DNA from 3 places in the Paenibacillus sp. BK720 genome. Region 3 is predicted to be linked to each of the others. Evidence: predicted binding sites of a transcription regulator. Region 3 holds the regulator's gene; each other region holds the start of a gene.

Region 1 (5,262 bases), on a different contig from region 3:
CACCTCGGATTTCTCCTTTACCAGACTGTTGCCGAGGAGAAACTGCTTCTCGAAGCCGATGCTTATCAGATGTCCGATTGACATGATCAGCAAAATAATGATCGTGGAACGGATACCCGGCAGCGTAATATGCCAAATCTGTTTTAACCTGCTTGCACCGTCAACCCGGGCTGCCTCGTATAGTTCCGGGCCTATCCCGGCAATGGCGGCCAGATAGATAATCGCGTTCCAGCCGGTTTCCTTCCAAATATCCGCGCTGGTCACCAGGTACCAGAATAAATTTTCCTTCGCCATGAATTGAATCGGCTCATGAATGAGATGCAAGCCTGTCAGAATTTGATTCACGACGCCATTCTCAGCCGAAAGCATCTTCGTCACAATCCCCGCGACAACCACCCAGGAGACAAAATGCGGTAAATACGAAACCGTCTGCACGAAGCGTTTCAGAAACGAAACACGCACCTCGTTCAAAAGAACCGCGAAGAGGATCGGAATGGTAAAGCTTGCAATGAGCCCCATAAAACTCATCGCCAAGGTGTTTCGCAGCGCGTTAAAGAATTGATCGTCCTGAAATAACATCCGGAAGTTATCAAAGCCGACCCACTTCTGGTCGAAGAAGGATTTGCCTACTCGAAATTGCTGAAACGCCATCGTCCAGCCCCATAGCGGCAAATAGCTGAATAGAAAAACAAAAACGACAAAAGGAACTGACATGTAATAAAGATAGCGCTGCCTAACGATGCGTTGCCAGATGCTTACGACGGACAAGTCTGTACCACTCCTCTGCTTTTTCTTGTTCACTTAGCATTATAATGGAGCGTATTAGACCTCATCCTTGATTTTAGGGTCTTAAAATAGCATGATTAGGACATTGGATTGTTGTGCCGGGGTTAAGAAGGGAGAGAGTCTTACGAGAAGTGTCCATTTGAATTGGTTTACATCCGACGAGCAATTTCTGTTCTATATCGGGTATGGCGGGCATGACGAGGACATGTATCTTCACGATCATGTGGATTTTTCCGAACTCGTTATTGTTTTGAACGGGAATGCGACTCATATCGTAAACACCGAAGCCTCGTTTATTAAGAAAGGGGATGTCTTTGTTATCGACGGCGCTACCTCCCATGCATACAAGGATCCCCATGATTTCCGGATCTGCAACATCATGTACCGCCCGGAGATCCTAACGTCAGCCGGCCCTGACCTGAGAACGTCAATCGGCTATCAGGCGCTTTTTGTATTGGAACCGTTTTATCGGAATATCCAGCCCTTTAACAGCAAGCTTAGCTTGCCGATCCCGAGCCTGGAATACGTATCCTCCCTCGTCGCCTTTATGATTGAGGAATACACGGGCAGGCTTCAGGGCTATCAGACCATGCTGCGCTCTCGTTTCATGGAACTCGTCGTCTATTTGTCCAGGCAATATCAGAACCAGGATCAGCAAGGAATCCAAGGAAATCTGATGCATTTGGCGAATGCCATTTCCTTCATGGAGGATCACTATCTCGAACCGCTTACGCGGGAGCAGATCGCGGATAAATCGGGCATATCGGTGAGGCATTTGAACCGGATCTTTCAATCCTATTATCAAACGACGCCCTTTGCCTATCTTCTGCGCCTCCGCCTGGAGCATGCGTGCAACCTGCTTAAGACAACCCGTATCCCGATTACGGAAATTTCTTATAAAAGCGGCTTTAACGACAGCAACTATTTCACCCGCCAATTTACGAAGGTTTTCGGAATGTCCCCGAAGGCATACCGCCGGGAGCATGTGAATTGACCCAATCAAAAAGCACCGCGCTGCTTGCCAGCGGGCGGTGCTTTCGTAAAGTTCACTTAAACATCGTGGAGATATATTTGGCGATGCGGACGCTAATCTCGGCGCGGGCCGCGTCGCGGATCATGGAGAAGCGGTCCTCGTAGCCGCGGCAGACAAACCTGTAATGAATAGCTCCATGCTCGCTGTCGCTCTCCTCGAGGAAGACCCGGATATTGCGCTCCTTAAGCGCTTTGCGAACAGCGGTTAGATCCGTGTGAATATGCCCCATCAGGACGCGCGAGGCTTTCATGTACAGCTGCTTCATGGAGTAAAAGGACAGCTCGATGTCCTTGCAGTTCTTATCTACGATCGTCAGCATCATGGGGAGCAGCACGTAATCGCGGATAAGCTCAAGCTCCTCTTTGCTTGGAACGGGGACAGGTCCGGAGGCTTGGGGCGGCTCGCGCCGTTCTAGATATTGCTCCCGGTGTTCAGGCAGCATCATACGGCTGGATTCCCAGCGGCCGTTTCCTTCCAGTTTCTTGCTCATTTGTAGTGTCCTCCAATTTTGACGCTGCGCTCACGGGCCTGGGCTGACTCGAGCAGCGAGGACGCCCGGAGAATCGAGGTCGTTCCGAATTTATGACGGATCGCGTCCGTGACGCGATCCAGCTTTCTTTCCTTCTCCCTGTTTCCGAACAGGGTAAGCTGATATTGGTCGTCGGGCACCAGCTTCGATAAGGTCACGCCAAGCTTGCGGACGGGGAGCCGGTCCCAATGGGCGTAAAACAACGTGCGGGCCGCAGCGAATACTTCCTTCGTAATATTCGTCGGATCGGGTACCGTCATCTGGCGAAAAAAACCGGTCGGGCGGTCGAAATCCGCGCCTTGCGCGCCTGCTCCAACGACGCTGCCCATATATCCCTTGGCTCGGCTGCGGCGGCATACCTCCTCGCTTAATTCCAGCAGAACAACGTCAATCTCCTGCGGCTTGCTGTAATCCCGGGGAAGCGTCATCTGATGGCCGACCGCTTGCTGCGCGTCATGGGTGCTTGGCTTGACCGGGCTCGGGTCAATGCCGTTTGCGGTCTGCCAGAACAGCTCTGCCTGAATATCGCTGTTGCGGCCCATCCGCGCCCGCAGCCTGCGCTTGAATTCCGGCAGGGGAAGACAGCCGAGATCTCCGATCGTTGCAATCCCCATCCGTTGGAAATGCGCGGTCATCCGCGAGCCGACGCCAAACATTTTATTCACGGGCAGCGGCCATAATAAAGATTCCACCTCGGATTTCGGGAGAGTGAACTGGCCGGTCTCGTTTTTTTTCGCCCAAATATCCGTGGCCATCTTGGCCAGAATCTTGTTGGAGCTGATGCCAACCCGGGCCCATACGCCGGTGTAGAGCATAATCTTGGTCTGGATTTGCCTTGCGATCTCGTCGGGCGTGCCGAAGTAAGACAAGGAACCGGTAACGTCCAGGAACTGTTCGTCGATGGAGAAGGGCTCCACCAGATCGGTAAACGAACGAAAAATGTCGGTAATCATTAGTGAGACATCGATATAAGCTTGCATCCTCGGCTTGATAATGACGAGATGCGGACATTTGCCCAGCGCCTCGCCAAGGGTCTCGGCGGTCGTCACGCCGTACTGCTTCGCAAGCGGACAAGCTGCCAGAATAATGCCCGAACGCCTCGAAGGATCGCCGGCCACAACGACCGGATCGTTCTTATATTCGGGATGCGCGGCCTTCTCGACGGACGCGTAGAACGACTGGCAGTCAATCAGCATAATGACACGTTCCATAATCCCCACTCCAATGCAAATGCGAAAGTATGTTCGTATATTATTATATACCGAATGTACGTTCGCTATGCAAGGGATATTTAAAGGTAATTTCAAACAGTTGGGCCGGCCGAAAAAATCTGCGATGGAAAAAGAAGCCTGAAGTCCGGCTCGAACTTCAGGCTTCTTTTCGTTTTCAAGGATGCTCCTGCTGCCTCAGCTGCTGGGCAGCAAGCACGGCGAGCTCAATCTTGTTGAGCAGCAGGCCGTACTCGCCTGTCAGCTCGAAGCTGCGGGGCAGCTTCAGCTTTCGGAAATAAGGCATGATGCCGGAAGCCGAAGCGAACCAGTCTTCCCGCTTCGCGCTCTCGAGCTTCCGGTCCGCCCAGGCGTCGCGAAGCTCCGGGCTGTATAACGGCGCCGCGCCAGGCAGCAGCTTGCCGCCCAGCAAGCGCTCCTTGTACAGCGCGGCTGGCGGCTCCCGGCGTATCCGGGCGAACAGATGCGGGGCATAATCTGCCCTTGACCCGGTATGGCGTCCTTTGCCCGCAAAAGCAAGCGCTCCTTCCCGCACCCGGGGGACGCCGAACAAAATCGCATACAAGGACTTGCCGAATTCAATCCGTTCGGACACATCGTCGAAATCCTCCATGATTAATCCCGCCAGCCGCAGCTCTGGCTCCGCTTCGGCATGATACGGGAACATCACCGCGTTCAGCTGCAGCAGCGACTGCATGCCGAAGAAGAAGGTATCGAGCACGTTTTTGCGGAAGTAATCGTCCTGCACCACCCGCTGCTCGATGAAATGCTGCTCGTTCACAATTAGCGCGACCGTCAGCGGCGCGGGATCGCGTGTTCGCCAGAACTGCTCCCACACCGGCTTCATAAACCGCGTTACTCCGAAGGCCGGAAGCAGATGAAACAACGGGCGTCCCAGGCGGACGCTTTCCCCGTAGAGCAGCAGCTGCGGAAAAGCATCGCCAAAAATAAACGAATTCGCATGCTCGAGCAGCAGGAAGACGGACTGGCGTTTATCGTCCGGGAGCAGCTGCGGCAGCCATTCGCCTGCCAGATCCGTCATATTCCAGCCCCCGTTGCGGGAAACGAGATGGGCCAGCATCGCCCAGTGCAGCTCCGGATGGCGTTGATGCATCAGCCGGTAGGCTTCCGTCCGCGTCACGTTATTGCGGTTCAGACGGGAGGTCTCCTCCCGGATCCGTTCGATCAGGATTTTCTCCTCCCCGCTCCATGCGCTCGTCACCGGCTCCGCCTGCTGCTCCTCCAGCTTCCGCCATTCCCCCTCCAGCCCGGCAACCGCATCCTCGGCAAGCTGCAATGGGGTAGCTTCCGCTAGCATCTCATGCGAAGCCTCCAGCCCATGCCATTTGCCGACCGCATAATCCCATGCCGCAGCGGGCAGAGAAAAGAACTGTTTGATTTTGCGAAGCCGTAGTCCGTAGCGGCCGCGCCCTCTCCCCCTGCTTAACATCGACCGCCCTCCCGTACTGATACTGGTAACACAAGTATTTGCCGTCAGGCCGCCTGTTCATGCATAATAAAAAGTAAACAACGGACGTGAAGCGTATGCTTTCGAAGTAAGTTTTTCATTTCCAAAAAATTTTTCAGGAGGACTTGCCATGTGCGGAAGATACACCATCACCGTATCGCTCGAGGAGCTGATGATCCGTTATATGATCGGCGAGACGAAGGTGCCTTACCATCGT
Region 2 (5,262 bases), 100 kb from region 3:
GAGCTGTTGGAGCTTGGCTGGAAGGTAGTTCTGCAGGATCAGGGGCAAGCCGCGAAGAAGACCACCAAGAAAAAAGCCAGCGAGAAGGATGAGGCTGAGGGCGATGAGGAAGAGCTGCTCACCGATAAACCGTTTGCCATTGAACCCCAGCAGGGCGTCAAATGCGTAAAATCCGAATCGCTTGAGAAAACGACCCAACCGCCAAAGCCTTATACCGAGGGCACTTTGCTGAAAGCGATGGAAAGCGCCGGCAAGTCGATGGAGGATGACGAGCTGCGCGAGGCGATGAAGGATACCGGGCTTGGCACTCCGGCTACCCGGGCTGCCACCATCGAACGGCTGAAACAGGTTGGTTATGTGGATCTGACCGGCAAAAAGCTGGAGATCTCTTCCAAAGGCTGTGCCGCGATCGAGTTGATTCGCGGGGCTGGCGTGGATTTGCTGGCATCGCCCGAAATGACCGGACGATGGGAGCAGCGCTTGCACCAGATTTCGCGCGGTGAAGCATCCGACGACCAGTTTATATTGAAGGTGAAGCAATTCGCCGCAATGATCGTCGATAAGGTTCGCCAGCAGCGCCCTGCCGCGCCGGGAACGTTCGAAGAACGCGAGAACGGCGGCAAGCGAGGGGCAACGGGTACCGGTTCCAAGCGGGGCAGCCGAGCTTCGAAGGCTTCCGGCGGAAGCCGGACCTCTTCATCGAGGTCAACATCCACCGCCTCAGCAACCGCTACCGCGGCACCTAAGGCAGCATCCCGTACGGCGGCTGCAAATCCTTCTCCCCGTGAGCCAATCGCGGCTTGCCCTAGAACGGGCTGCAGCGGACATATTATTGAAGGGAAACGCGGCTTCGGCTGCAGCGCCTTCCGGGATGGCTGTACGTTCGTTATCTGGAAGGAGCAGCAGGGAAAGACGATCTCGATCCCAATGGTTCGTTCCCTGCTCGAAAAAGGAGCAACGAGCCAGCTTACCTTCAAGCGTCAGGACGGCAGCAGCAGCAAAGCCAAGCTGGTGTTGACGGATCGTGACAAAGGCACGGTTTCCGTTCAAGGCGTGCAATCTTAAGTATAATCATTCAACAGAAAAAGGAGTAAAGCGCCATATGCCGCTTTACTCCTTTTGTTTATGCCATTAAGGTTAGGGTTGCTTGCGATTCACATAGTCGTGAATCGCCGGCGGCACTTCAAGCAGGTTATTCAAGGTGAAGAAGGCCCCCTTCGGTTCTACCTCGATATTAATGACATTGTACTGCCATTCGGATTCCGTTCTCATATGGATCGCATGAATGCCTGCCGTGAGAGCAGGCACAACATCCGTCCGGATCGAGTTGCCGATCATCCACGTCAAGTGGCGGTCATGACCGCCCTCCGCCAAGATCTGCTCAAGCGCTTCGCTGTTCTTATGCCGACGGATATAAATTCTCGTATCGAAATACCGCTCCAGCTTCATTTGTTCAATCTTGCGGCGCTGAATCGTAATTTCCCCTCCGGTGTATAGATGAAGGGTGTGACCTTCTCCGGCCAGCTTATCGAGTGTAGCCTCCATATTAGGATACGGCTCGGTCTCATGCTCGTATACGCTTAAGCCAAGCTTCCACAGAAAATCCTGCTCCGTCTTGGATTTCTTGCGGCCCGTAAGGTCGCAGTAATAGTGGTATGTATCAATAAAGGACTGCGGGAAATGCTCGCTCTTGAATCCGAGCACCGCTACGCCCGCAATATCGATCTCCGTCTGTTTATTGCGCACCGCATCTGCGCTTACCCCTTCATAACCCGCAAACCACGTCGTCATCGCGTCGACAAACTGTTCGATCACAAAGTAGAAATATTTGTTGCAGTGAATGAGGGTGTCGTCTAGGTCAAAGAAAAGGTTTTGCTTCATTTAAAAGCACGGCTCCTTTGGTGAAGTTCATCGTATGAACAATCTACCTTATTCGAAGCCTTACGTCAACGAAGCCCCAAGCGATGTTTAATTCAGGCGATTTATGCTAATCATTCTCATAAGGCAGGAGGTGAAGAGCATGCCATTCAATAAAGCCGACAAAACGCAAAACCGTCAAAACCAATCCAGTTTTAAATCGGAAGCCATTGGCCTTAAGTTGAACAAACTCGCAAACCGTCCTCCAAGCATGAATGGAATTAATAAACAGCTGCCGTAAAACAGCTCAGGCGGAATCCAGGGACGATATTCTTCCAGCGCCCTTGGATTCCGCCTGTCTTAAAGTATTTAGAGCCGTTAAGCATATTTCTGCTGAGCGGCCATCAGTTTATTCTTAATAAAGGCGATACGCCTGCGTACATAGAAGTCCATGCTGTCACCCTTCAAATCATTTGGCGAGATCACCTCCTCTGCCCGATTATCGATAATCGTTAATGTTCCGTCCGTGTAAAACTTAAACGTAAGGTCCCGGCGCGGCCATCCTTTCTCTAAATAACGAAAGTTTTCGCAGCTTTTATTCATGGTGATTCAGCCTCCTCCAAAATGATTATGGGATGCAAAACAGGGAACGTTTGTTCTGTTTTTATTATAGCAAACATTTGTTCGTGTGGAAACTGTTTTTTGTTTCTCGTAAACTAGATTCATAGAATGGCGAAGCGTTTACAAAAAAGGGGCATGGACTTATGTTGAGAATATCGAATCTTAGAGTACAAATTCCCGGTGGGCCGACGATCTTGAAGAATATCAGCTTTGAAGTCCAGCCAGGCCAATTTATCGCAATAAAGGGAGCCAGCGGCAGCGGCAAGTCGATGCTGCTCAAAAGCTTGGCGCTGCAGAACAAGTGGAGCGGCGGCAGCTATTTCTTCGAAGGCGAAGACATTTTCAAGCAGGGGCTCGCGGGCAGATTGAAAATCAAGCGCGCGGTAGCTTATCTGGAGGAGAAGCCCGTTCTGTACCAGAACAAGACCGGGCTTAAAAATGTCAGCATCGGTGCCGTTGCGCAGACGCCTGCGTGGCGCAGATGGACGGGCATGCTGCGCAACGACGATTACATGGGCGCGATGGATACGATTGAAAAGCTGGGACTGCTCGATAAAGCCCATCAAAAAGCCAGCACGATGAGCGGCGGCGAACGCCAGCGTATCGCGATTGCCCGGGCACTGGTGCACGGAGCGAAGGTGATCGCCGCGGATGAGCCGGTGGCAGGGCTTGATCCCCATACGGCGGACCGCGTGTTGTCCGATCTGAAGAGGCTGACTACGGAGCAGGGCGTTACGGTTATCGCGGTGCTTGATCAAGGGGACTGGGCGGAAAGGTTCGCGGACCGGATTATCGGTCTAAACAACGGCGAGCTTGTGCTGGACGTGAAAGGCAGAAGATTAACCGAGCGGGAGAAAATGATGCTGTGATCGAGCTTCGATTAATCAAAGAAAACGAATTGGAAGGGGCACTCCGGCTGGAGCAGCAATGCTACGTTCCGGAAGCGGCCGCTACCCGGGAAGGGTTCCGGTACCGGCTTGCGCATTACCCGGGTTATTTCTGGTCGGCCTGGTCCGGGGACAAGCTTCTTGGCATAACGAACGGCATCCGGACCTCTGCCTGGTCTTGCGGGGACGAGATGAAGGGCGTCCAGCGGGATGAAGAGGAAGGCGATAACTTCTGCATCCTGACCGTTGCCGTAGCGGAGGAGGCAAGACGACAGGGAGTTGGAGCCATGCTGCTCGAGCGCCTTGTGTCAACCTGCGACAGGGCCGGGCATAAAGCGATTATTCTGATGTGCGAACGGCATCTGATCTCCTTTTACGAGAGAGCCGGGTTTGCTTACGTTGGGAAAGCGGCATCTTCGCACGGCGGCGTCGAATGGCATGAAATGAGGCGTACCCCGCATATAATGGAGCATCTGACCAAATAGGTAGGTGTCTTCGAATATGGCTTTTCAGTCTCCAGTCATTGTCCAATCTGCAAGAGCGGCATTCCCGAAAGCGGAGCTTTGGATCCCTTACGTTAGCGGAGGATCAAACGAGAATGCAATCAAGCGAATCAATGAATCCATCCGGAAAGCGGCACAGCAGCTGGTAGACGAGCAGGGCTCGCTTGATGATCCGCGGGCTGAAATGAGCGGGTATTACGAGGTCAAGAATAACGAAAGGGATATTCTCAGCCTGTCGTTATTCAATTACGCCTATTCGGGGGGCAGTCATGGCCTTACGCTGCAGGTCTCGCTGACGTTTCGCGTGTCAACCGGACACGCCTACAGCCTTCCCCAGCTGTTCAAGCCCGGAAGCGCGTATGTTCAGCGCATTTCCGAAATGGTCAGCGAACAGATCAAGGAACGCGACATCAGCACGCTGGAGCCATTCGCAACCATCCGGCCGGATCAGGATTACTATATCGCCGACCGGTCGATCGTCATCTATTTTGCTTTATACGAGCTGACGCCGTATGCTTACGGTTTTCCGTATTTTCCGATCTCGGCCTACGATCTTCAGGATATCGTGAACGAGAATGGTCCGCTAGGCGCCATGGTGCCGAATAATTAGGACAGCACTTGACAATGCCGGGCGGTGAAGACCAAAGGAGCTGATCGGTGGATGGACAGGAGAAAATGGCTTGGGACAATTGCCCATCTGCTGCTCGGCATTCTGTTTCCTTATGTACTCATCGGCGGTATCGTTCTTGTGTACGGATTCATGGCGCCGTCAACAGCCTCCCAGAAGGCTTACGGCGCTGCCATCATTCTGGTCTATGCTCTGTTAATCCTTGGAGTAAACCTATGGACCTTGAGGCGGATGGACTTCCGTTCGAAATGGCGCTGGATCGTTATTCATACGTTGTGCTGGGCGGCTGCAGCCATTGCATCGTTTGCCATGCTGCGGTTCTCGGAATAATAAATTCAAGCTACAAGCCGGCTGACACCGGAACGCCAAGAGGCTGCCCTGCGCGGGCAGCCTCTTGGCGTCTGACATGACCAAACGCCATCCCTCATACATTATCGTAGGGAGGGGTTCAATGATGCTGGCGGTATGGATCGGATTGCTGCTGTTTGCGGCGGTTTGCGGCTGCGCTTTGCTGCTGACTGCAAGAGCGCAGCGCAATATTAGGGCTTCGAAGCATATTAGCATGACGGCTTACGGCACATACGCTCAAGCGCAGCAGGATAAGCATGACCTGAATTTGTTCGGGCTTGCCCAGCAGCTCCGGAGGCGCTTAGGAGCAGCAGCGTCATTTGGGCTGTCGTTTCAATCTCTCGGCCTGACCGGAGCTGCGTTTCTGCTTGCGGGACCGGCCTTGCAGAAGGGAGGACCCTCCGTTGTCAGTATCGGA
Region 3 (5,262 bases):
CGAGCTGAATGATCAAGGCGGATACTTCGACCTTGCTCCTATGGACATGGGCGAGAACTGCCGCCGCGAAATCGTGCTTACGCTGGAAGAAATGGGCTTCGAGATTGAAGCTTCCCACCATGAGGTGGCTCCCGGCCAGCACGAAATCGACTTCAAATATGCGGATGCGATTAAGGCAGCTGACCAAATTCAAACGTTTAAGCTTGTGGTTAAGACGATTGCAAGACAACACGGCCTTCATGCCACCTTCATGCCAAAACCGCTGTTTGGCGTAAACGGTTCCGGTATGCACTGCCACCAGTCGCTCTTCCAAGGCAGCACAAACGTATTCTATGACGAGAAGGATCGTCTGGGCCTTAGCCAAACGGCACGTTACTACATGGCGGGCATCCTGGAGCACGCTCGCGCAATGGCGGCTATTACGAACCCTACGATCAACTCGTACAAACGGATGGTTCCCGGTTATGAAGCGCCTTGCTACGTAGCTTGGTCGGCAAGCAACCGCTCGCCAATGATCCGTATCCCGGCGTCCCGCGGTCTTAGCACCCGTATCGAGGTTCGCAACCCGGATCCGGCGGCCAACCCTTATCTGGCTCTTGCCGTCATGCTGAAAGCCGGCCTAGACGGCATCAAGAACAAAACGGCGCTTCCGGCTCCCGTAGACCGCAACATCTACATCATGACGGAAGAAGAGCGCCTGGAATCCGGCGTGCCAAGCCTTCCTTCCGATCTGAAGGAAGCGCTCGACGAAATGCTGCGCAGCGACGTTATCTGCGATGCGCTTGGCGAACATGCTCTTGCCCATTTCTACGAACTGAAAGAAATCGAATGGGACATGTACAAAACGCAAGTCCATCAATGGGAACGCGATCAGTATCTGACGCTGTACTAGGAAGGAAATCCCTTGGCGCTCTAAGCGTCCGGGGATTTTTCTTTTGAGGGCATTTTTAATTTAATTCGTGGACAAAGGGGAGTGCCCACTATATGCCCACATTACCCCCCCTTATTTTCAACCTATCTCCTGTATAAAGTCGGGGAACTGGCGGGGATCACGTTAGCAAGAATGATGTAGACGATAAGATTGCAGGGGATAAAGAGGAGGAACAACAGTCTTACATATAAAGGGGAGAGGTTGCAGTATTCGGCAATTCCTCCGCAAACACCGGCTATGGATTTGTTGAGCAAAGACCTGGTTAATTTCTTCTTCACGCTTAACCCCCTCAATACCAAGCAGAATAAGTCATTTGATCATACCATAATCAGGAAAATAAAAAGAGGCTGTTCTCCCTAACCGAATGTGAATTCGGATTAGCGGGAACAGCCTCTTCTATATCAATAGGTCAGTGGAAGTCGCGGAACAAGCCAACCACTTTGCCGAGAATGGTGACGTTGTTCAGGCGAATCGGCTCCATGGTGGAGTTCTCCGGCTGGAGGCGGATATGATCCTTCTCTTTGTAGAAGGTCTTCACTGTCGCTTCGTCGTCTTCCGTCATGGCTACTACGATATCGCCGTTATTGGCGGTCTGCTGCTGGCGGACGATAACATAGTCGCCGTTATGTATACCGGCTTCAATCATGCTGTCGCCAATGACATTCAGGATGAATACTTCATCGTCGCCTACGAAGTGTGCAGACAATGGGAAGTATTCTTCAATATTCTCAGTGGCCGTAATCGGCACGCCTGCCGTTACCTTGCCGACAATCGGTACCTGAGCCACAGCGGGGAGGATAATGCCGTCAACACCGTCTTGATCCAAAATTTCGATCGCCCGAGGTTTCGTTGGATCTCGTCTGATCAGGCCTTTCTTCTCTAGCCGATCCAGATGGCCGTGAACGGTGGAGCTTGACGCCAGGCCAACCGCTTCGCCGATTTCGCGAACTGAAGGCGGGTATCCTTTGTCCCGAACCTCATTCTTAATAAATTCAAGAATCGACTGTTGGCGGTTCGAAATCTTAGACACGTGAATCACTCCAATATAATATTTGTAGAAAATTATAGCATAGAACCGGAGTTCGTACAAACATAAGTTCTCAAAAACAAAAGTTCGCATTTTTTATTGACTGCAAACATTTGTTCGTGTTATTCTAAGAACATAAGAAAACAGAACAAACGTTCGGGGAGCGATAATCATGATTATGAATCCGTCTTTTTATAAAAGTATCCATAAGGAAGAAACCGCTAAATCGTTCAAGTTACGGGCGCATCACGTTCAACGTCATGCATTTAAGATTATTGTGTGCGCTGCAGTGTTCGTCCTTCTTTTTACGAGCTTCCTCATGATGCGTACGAATGCATCATCCGATCACATTCAAGAGGCTGCAGCGAATGAGCAGACCGTTATCGTAACGGCGGGAGACACGTTGTGGGGGATTGCAGATCGTTTTTACGAGGGGTCCAAAGACATTAGACAATACATATACAAGATTAAGGAACGCAACCAATTAAGCTCGGTAGAGCTTCGGCCAGGACAGGTATTAATTATTCCTCGATAGGCGATATAGAAAAGGACAGGTAATTCGGACACAGGATGTTCGAAATTATCTGTCCTTTTCTCATTCTTCTATCATTGCCTTGACAATTACTCGGGATAAAAGTCAAAATAGGTAAGAAGGATGAGTAATAAGCAAATGAGGTGAAGGCAGTGGAAGAAGTCATCGCGCGTATTAACGAATTATCCCGTAAAAATAAAACGGTAGGTTTGACGGAAGAAGAAATTGCGGAACGTGCCGTGTTGCGTCAGAAATATTTGGAGAATTTCAAAAGGAATTTCCGCCAGCAGTTGGATTCCATCGAAATTGTAGACGGCGATCCTAACGATGTCGCGCATTAATTAGGACATATATCCATTTAGCTAGCGTTGGCGCCGTTCCATGAACGGCGCCTGCAATATACAATAGGAGGAATTGCTTTGTCACGCACGTGGGAGCGCAAAGTGCGCAAAAATACGAACCAAATTAACAAGGCGCGTAAAAAGCATGGCGCATCGCAAATCGGCACTTCGGCAGCACCCAAGGTAGACCGGTATACCGGCCGCAACTACATATTTCCGATTGTGCTTATTTTGTTGATCAGCATGTATACGGTATTCATTACGACGGATCCATCCTTTAAGCCTACAACCATGTTCTGGGTAACGATAGGCTGCTACATTTTCCTTGCGCTGATTTTCTTCTTGCGGCGTCCTTACGTTACAATCGGCAAAGACTATATTCAAACCCGCAAAATGACGGGGGACAAGCAGCTGCATGTATCCAACATTAAAGGGATCAGCGTGCAAAACGGTGCTGTCGTAATCATGCAGCAAAAAGGCGCGAACTGGGTATTCTCGCGGCTGCTCAACCGTTATCCGACGGATGAGATCGGCAGCAAACTGCAGGATTTCGCCAAAACACACCATTTGCCTTTCGAACAAAAATAGAAAAAGAGTAGGAGAGTTATGCGAATTATGGGGAAGCAAGCGGTACTATTTGATCTTGACGATACGCTGTTGTGGGATGATCGCAGCGTAAAAGAAGCATTTGAAGCAACATGCCAAGCCGGTGCGGAAGCTGCCGGCGTTGATCCGCAGCAGCTTGAGGAAGCCGTACGCAAAGAAGCGCGCGCTCTTTACGAGTCCTATGAGACGTTCCCGTTCACGAAGATGATCGGGATTAACCCGTTTGAAGGACTCTGGGCGAACTTCCGCGAAGGCGAGCAGGAGGAATTCCGCAAGCTGGAGCAGCTTGCGCCGGGCTACCGCAAGGAAGCTTGGACACGCGGCCTGCGCGCGTTAGGCGTTGACAACGAAGAGCTGGGCGCAAAGCTTGCGGACCAGTTCCCTGCGGAACGCCGCAAGCGTCCGCTGGTCTACGATGAAACGTTCCGCGTGCTTGATGCCCTGAAAGGAAAATACAAACTGCTTTTGCTCACAAACGGCTCGCCGGATCTGCAGCGCGAGAAGCTTGCCGGCGTTCCGGAGCTGATTCCATACTTTGACCATATCATTATTTCCGGTGAGTTCGGGGAAGGCAAGCCTGCCGCGTCGATCTTCCGTCATGCCCTGGAGCGTCTCGGAATCGAGCCGGATCATGGCATTATGGTTGGCGACAAGCTGACTACCGATATTCTTGGCGCCAATACGATTGGCATGACTTCAGTATGGGTGAACCGTCATGGCGCGGTACGCAATGACGAAATCATTCCTTCGCACGAGATTGCTCATTTGGAAGAGCTGCTGCTGCTTCTTGAGCAATAATGGACAAGACAAAGCCCCTCGCCATCGGAAGATGGAAAGAGGGGCTTTTTTTTGAAAACGTCTTATTTAACGAAAGCAGGGTCTTCGAACGGATGAGCAATCCAGCCTTCTGTCTCAATGAACAGACGTACGGCTACGATTTGGCGGTTATCCATCAATGTGAAGAAGTGAGGGATTCTCTCCGGAACGGAGATCACGTCGCCGGCTTCGAGTTCAACGTCGAAGTAACCAACTTCTTCGGTCCCTTTAATAACGAAGATGCCTTTGCCGGCCGTAATCGCGCGAACTTCATCTTCTGTATGTGTATGAACGGATTCGAATTTCTTCAGCAGTTCATCAAGGTTTGGAGTGGCATCGGATAATGTAATGATGTCCCAAGTTTTGTAACCGCGGCGAGCGGCAAGGTCCGTAATTTCAGCATTGAAAGTGGACAGAACTTCTGCCTTCTCTTCATCGGAGAGAACGAATTTCTCTTGAAGGTGCGCAGGCAATTTCGTTGCATCCCAATGTTCATAAAGAACTTCTTGCTTGTCTAAAAATTCACGAACGTTCTGTTCTCCAGAAATACGTTCATTAGTATTGCGAATGCGGATTTCAGCCATTCTCAATCCCTCTTTCCCTATAGAAATTAACTGATAAGTCCAATTATATAGCAAATGTAGTCAAATGTCGATGGACTGCCTTTTCAGAGTGCGGCTATTCTGTTACACTATTTGTTAATGATTTTCGGAGGAAGGGTGTACGAAATTTGTTGAAACCGACCATACAAGAATTGATGCAGCAACGGATACTCATCCTGGACGGAGCGATGGGAACGATGATTCAGCAGGCTAATCTGACTGCTGAGGATTTTGGCGGAGAAGAGCTTGACGGCTGTAACGAAATGCTCGTATTAACGCGTCCGGACGTTATTTCGACGATCCATGAGAAGTATCTGGAAGCCGGAGCCGATATTTTGGAAACCAACACGTTTGGCGCGACCAGCGTCGTATTGGCGGAATATGACATACCTGAAAAAGCCCGGGAA

What was found. Region 3 encodes LexA, which represses DNA repair genes until DNA is damaged. Its sites were predicted from a motif close to CGAACATATGTTCG; they were not measured.
Region 1: FHT67_RS09965 (DNA polymerase IV) is a predicted target of LexA. The motif match lies at 3,611-3,624, and genes of this name have one in related genera.
Region 2: FHT67_RS06925 (phosphonate ABC transporter ATP-binding protein) is a predicted target of LexA. The motif match lies at 2,531-2,544, and genes of this name have one in related genera.

The regions. Positions count from the first base shown of each region.
Region 1 covers NZ_JAASRQ010000002.1:679,510-684,771, reverse strand. Annotated here, with positions in the region: gene FHT67_RS09980 (ABC transporter permease) at 1-714, opposite strand, end outside; gene FHT67_RS09975 (helix-turn-helix domain-containing protein) at 860-1,780, shown strand; gene FHT67_RS09970 (YhjD family protein) at 1,833-2,309, opposite strand; gene FHT67_RS09965 (DNA polymerase IV) at 2,306-3,559, opposite strand; gene FHT67_RS09960 (DUF2515 domain-containing protein) at 3,735-5,027, opposite strand; gene FHT67_RS09955 (SOS response-associated peptidase) at 5,176-5,262, shown strand, end outside.
Region 2 covers NZ_JAASRQ010000001.1:1,527,604-1,532,865, forward strand. Annotated here, with positions in the region: gene FHT67_RS06905 (type IA DNA topoisomerase) at 1-1,065, shown strand, start outside; gene FHT67_RS06910 (HAD family hydrolase) at 1,138-1,881, opposite strand; gene FHT67_RS06915 (hypothetical protein) at 2,021-2,158, shown strand; gene FHT67_RS06920 (hypothetical protein) at 2,236-2,460, opposite strand; gene FHT67_RS06925 (phosphonate ABC transporter ATP-binding protein) at 2,622-3,347, shown strand; gene FHT67_RS06930 (GNAT family N-acetyltransferase) at 3,344-3,850, shown strand; gene FHT67_RS06935 (DUF3298 and DUF4163 domain-containing protein) at 3,867-4,478, shown strand; gene FHT67_RS06940 (hypothetical protein) at 4,530-4,826, shown strand; gene FHT67_RS06945 (amino acid permease) at 4,948-5,262, shown strand, end outside.
Region 3 covers NZ_JAASRQ010000001.1:1,426,391-1,431,652, forward strand. Annotated here, with positions in the region: gene glnA (type I glutamate--ammonia ligase) at 1-892, shown strand, start outside; gene FHT67_RS06395 (PspC domain-containing protein) at 1,015-1,209, opposite strand; gene lexA (transcriptional repressor LexA) at 1,341-1,961, opposite strand; gene FHT67_RS06405 (LysM peptidoglycan-binding domain-containing protein) at 2,278-2,493, shown strand; gene FHT67_RS06410 (DUF896 domain-containing protein) at 2,643-2,831, shown strand; gene FHT67_RS06415 (hypothetical protein) at 2,910-3,419, shown strand; gene FHT67_RS06420 (HAD family hydrolase) at 3,447-4,235, shown strand; gene FHT67_RS06425 (1,2-dihydroxy-3-keto-5-methylthiopentene dioxygenase) at 4,298-4,837, opposite strand; gene metH (methionine synthase) at 4,984-5,262, shown strand, end outside.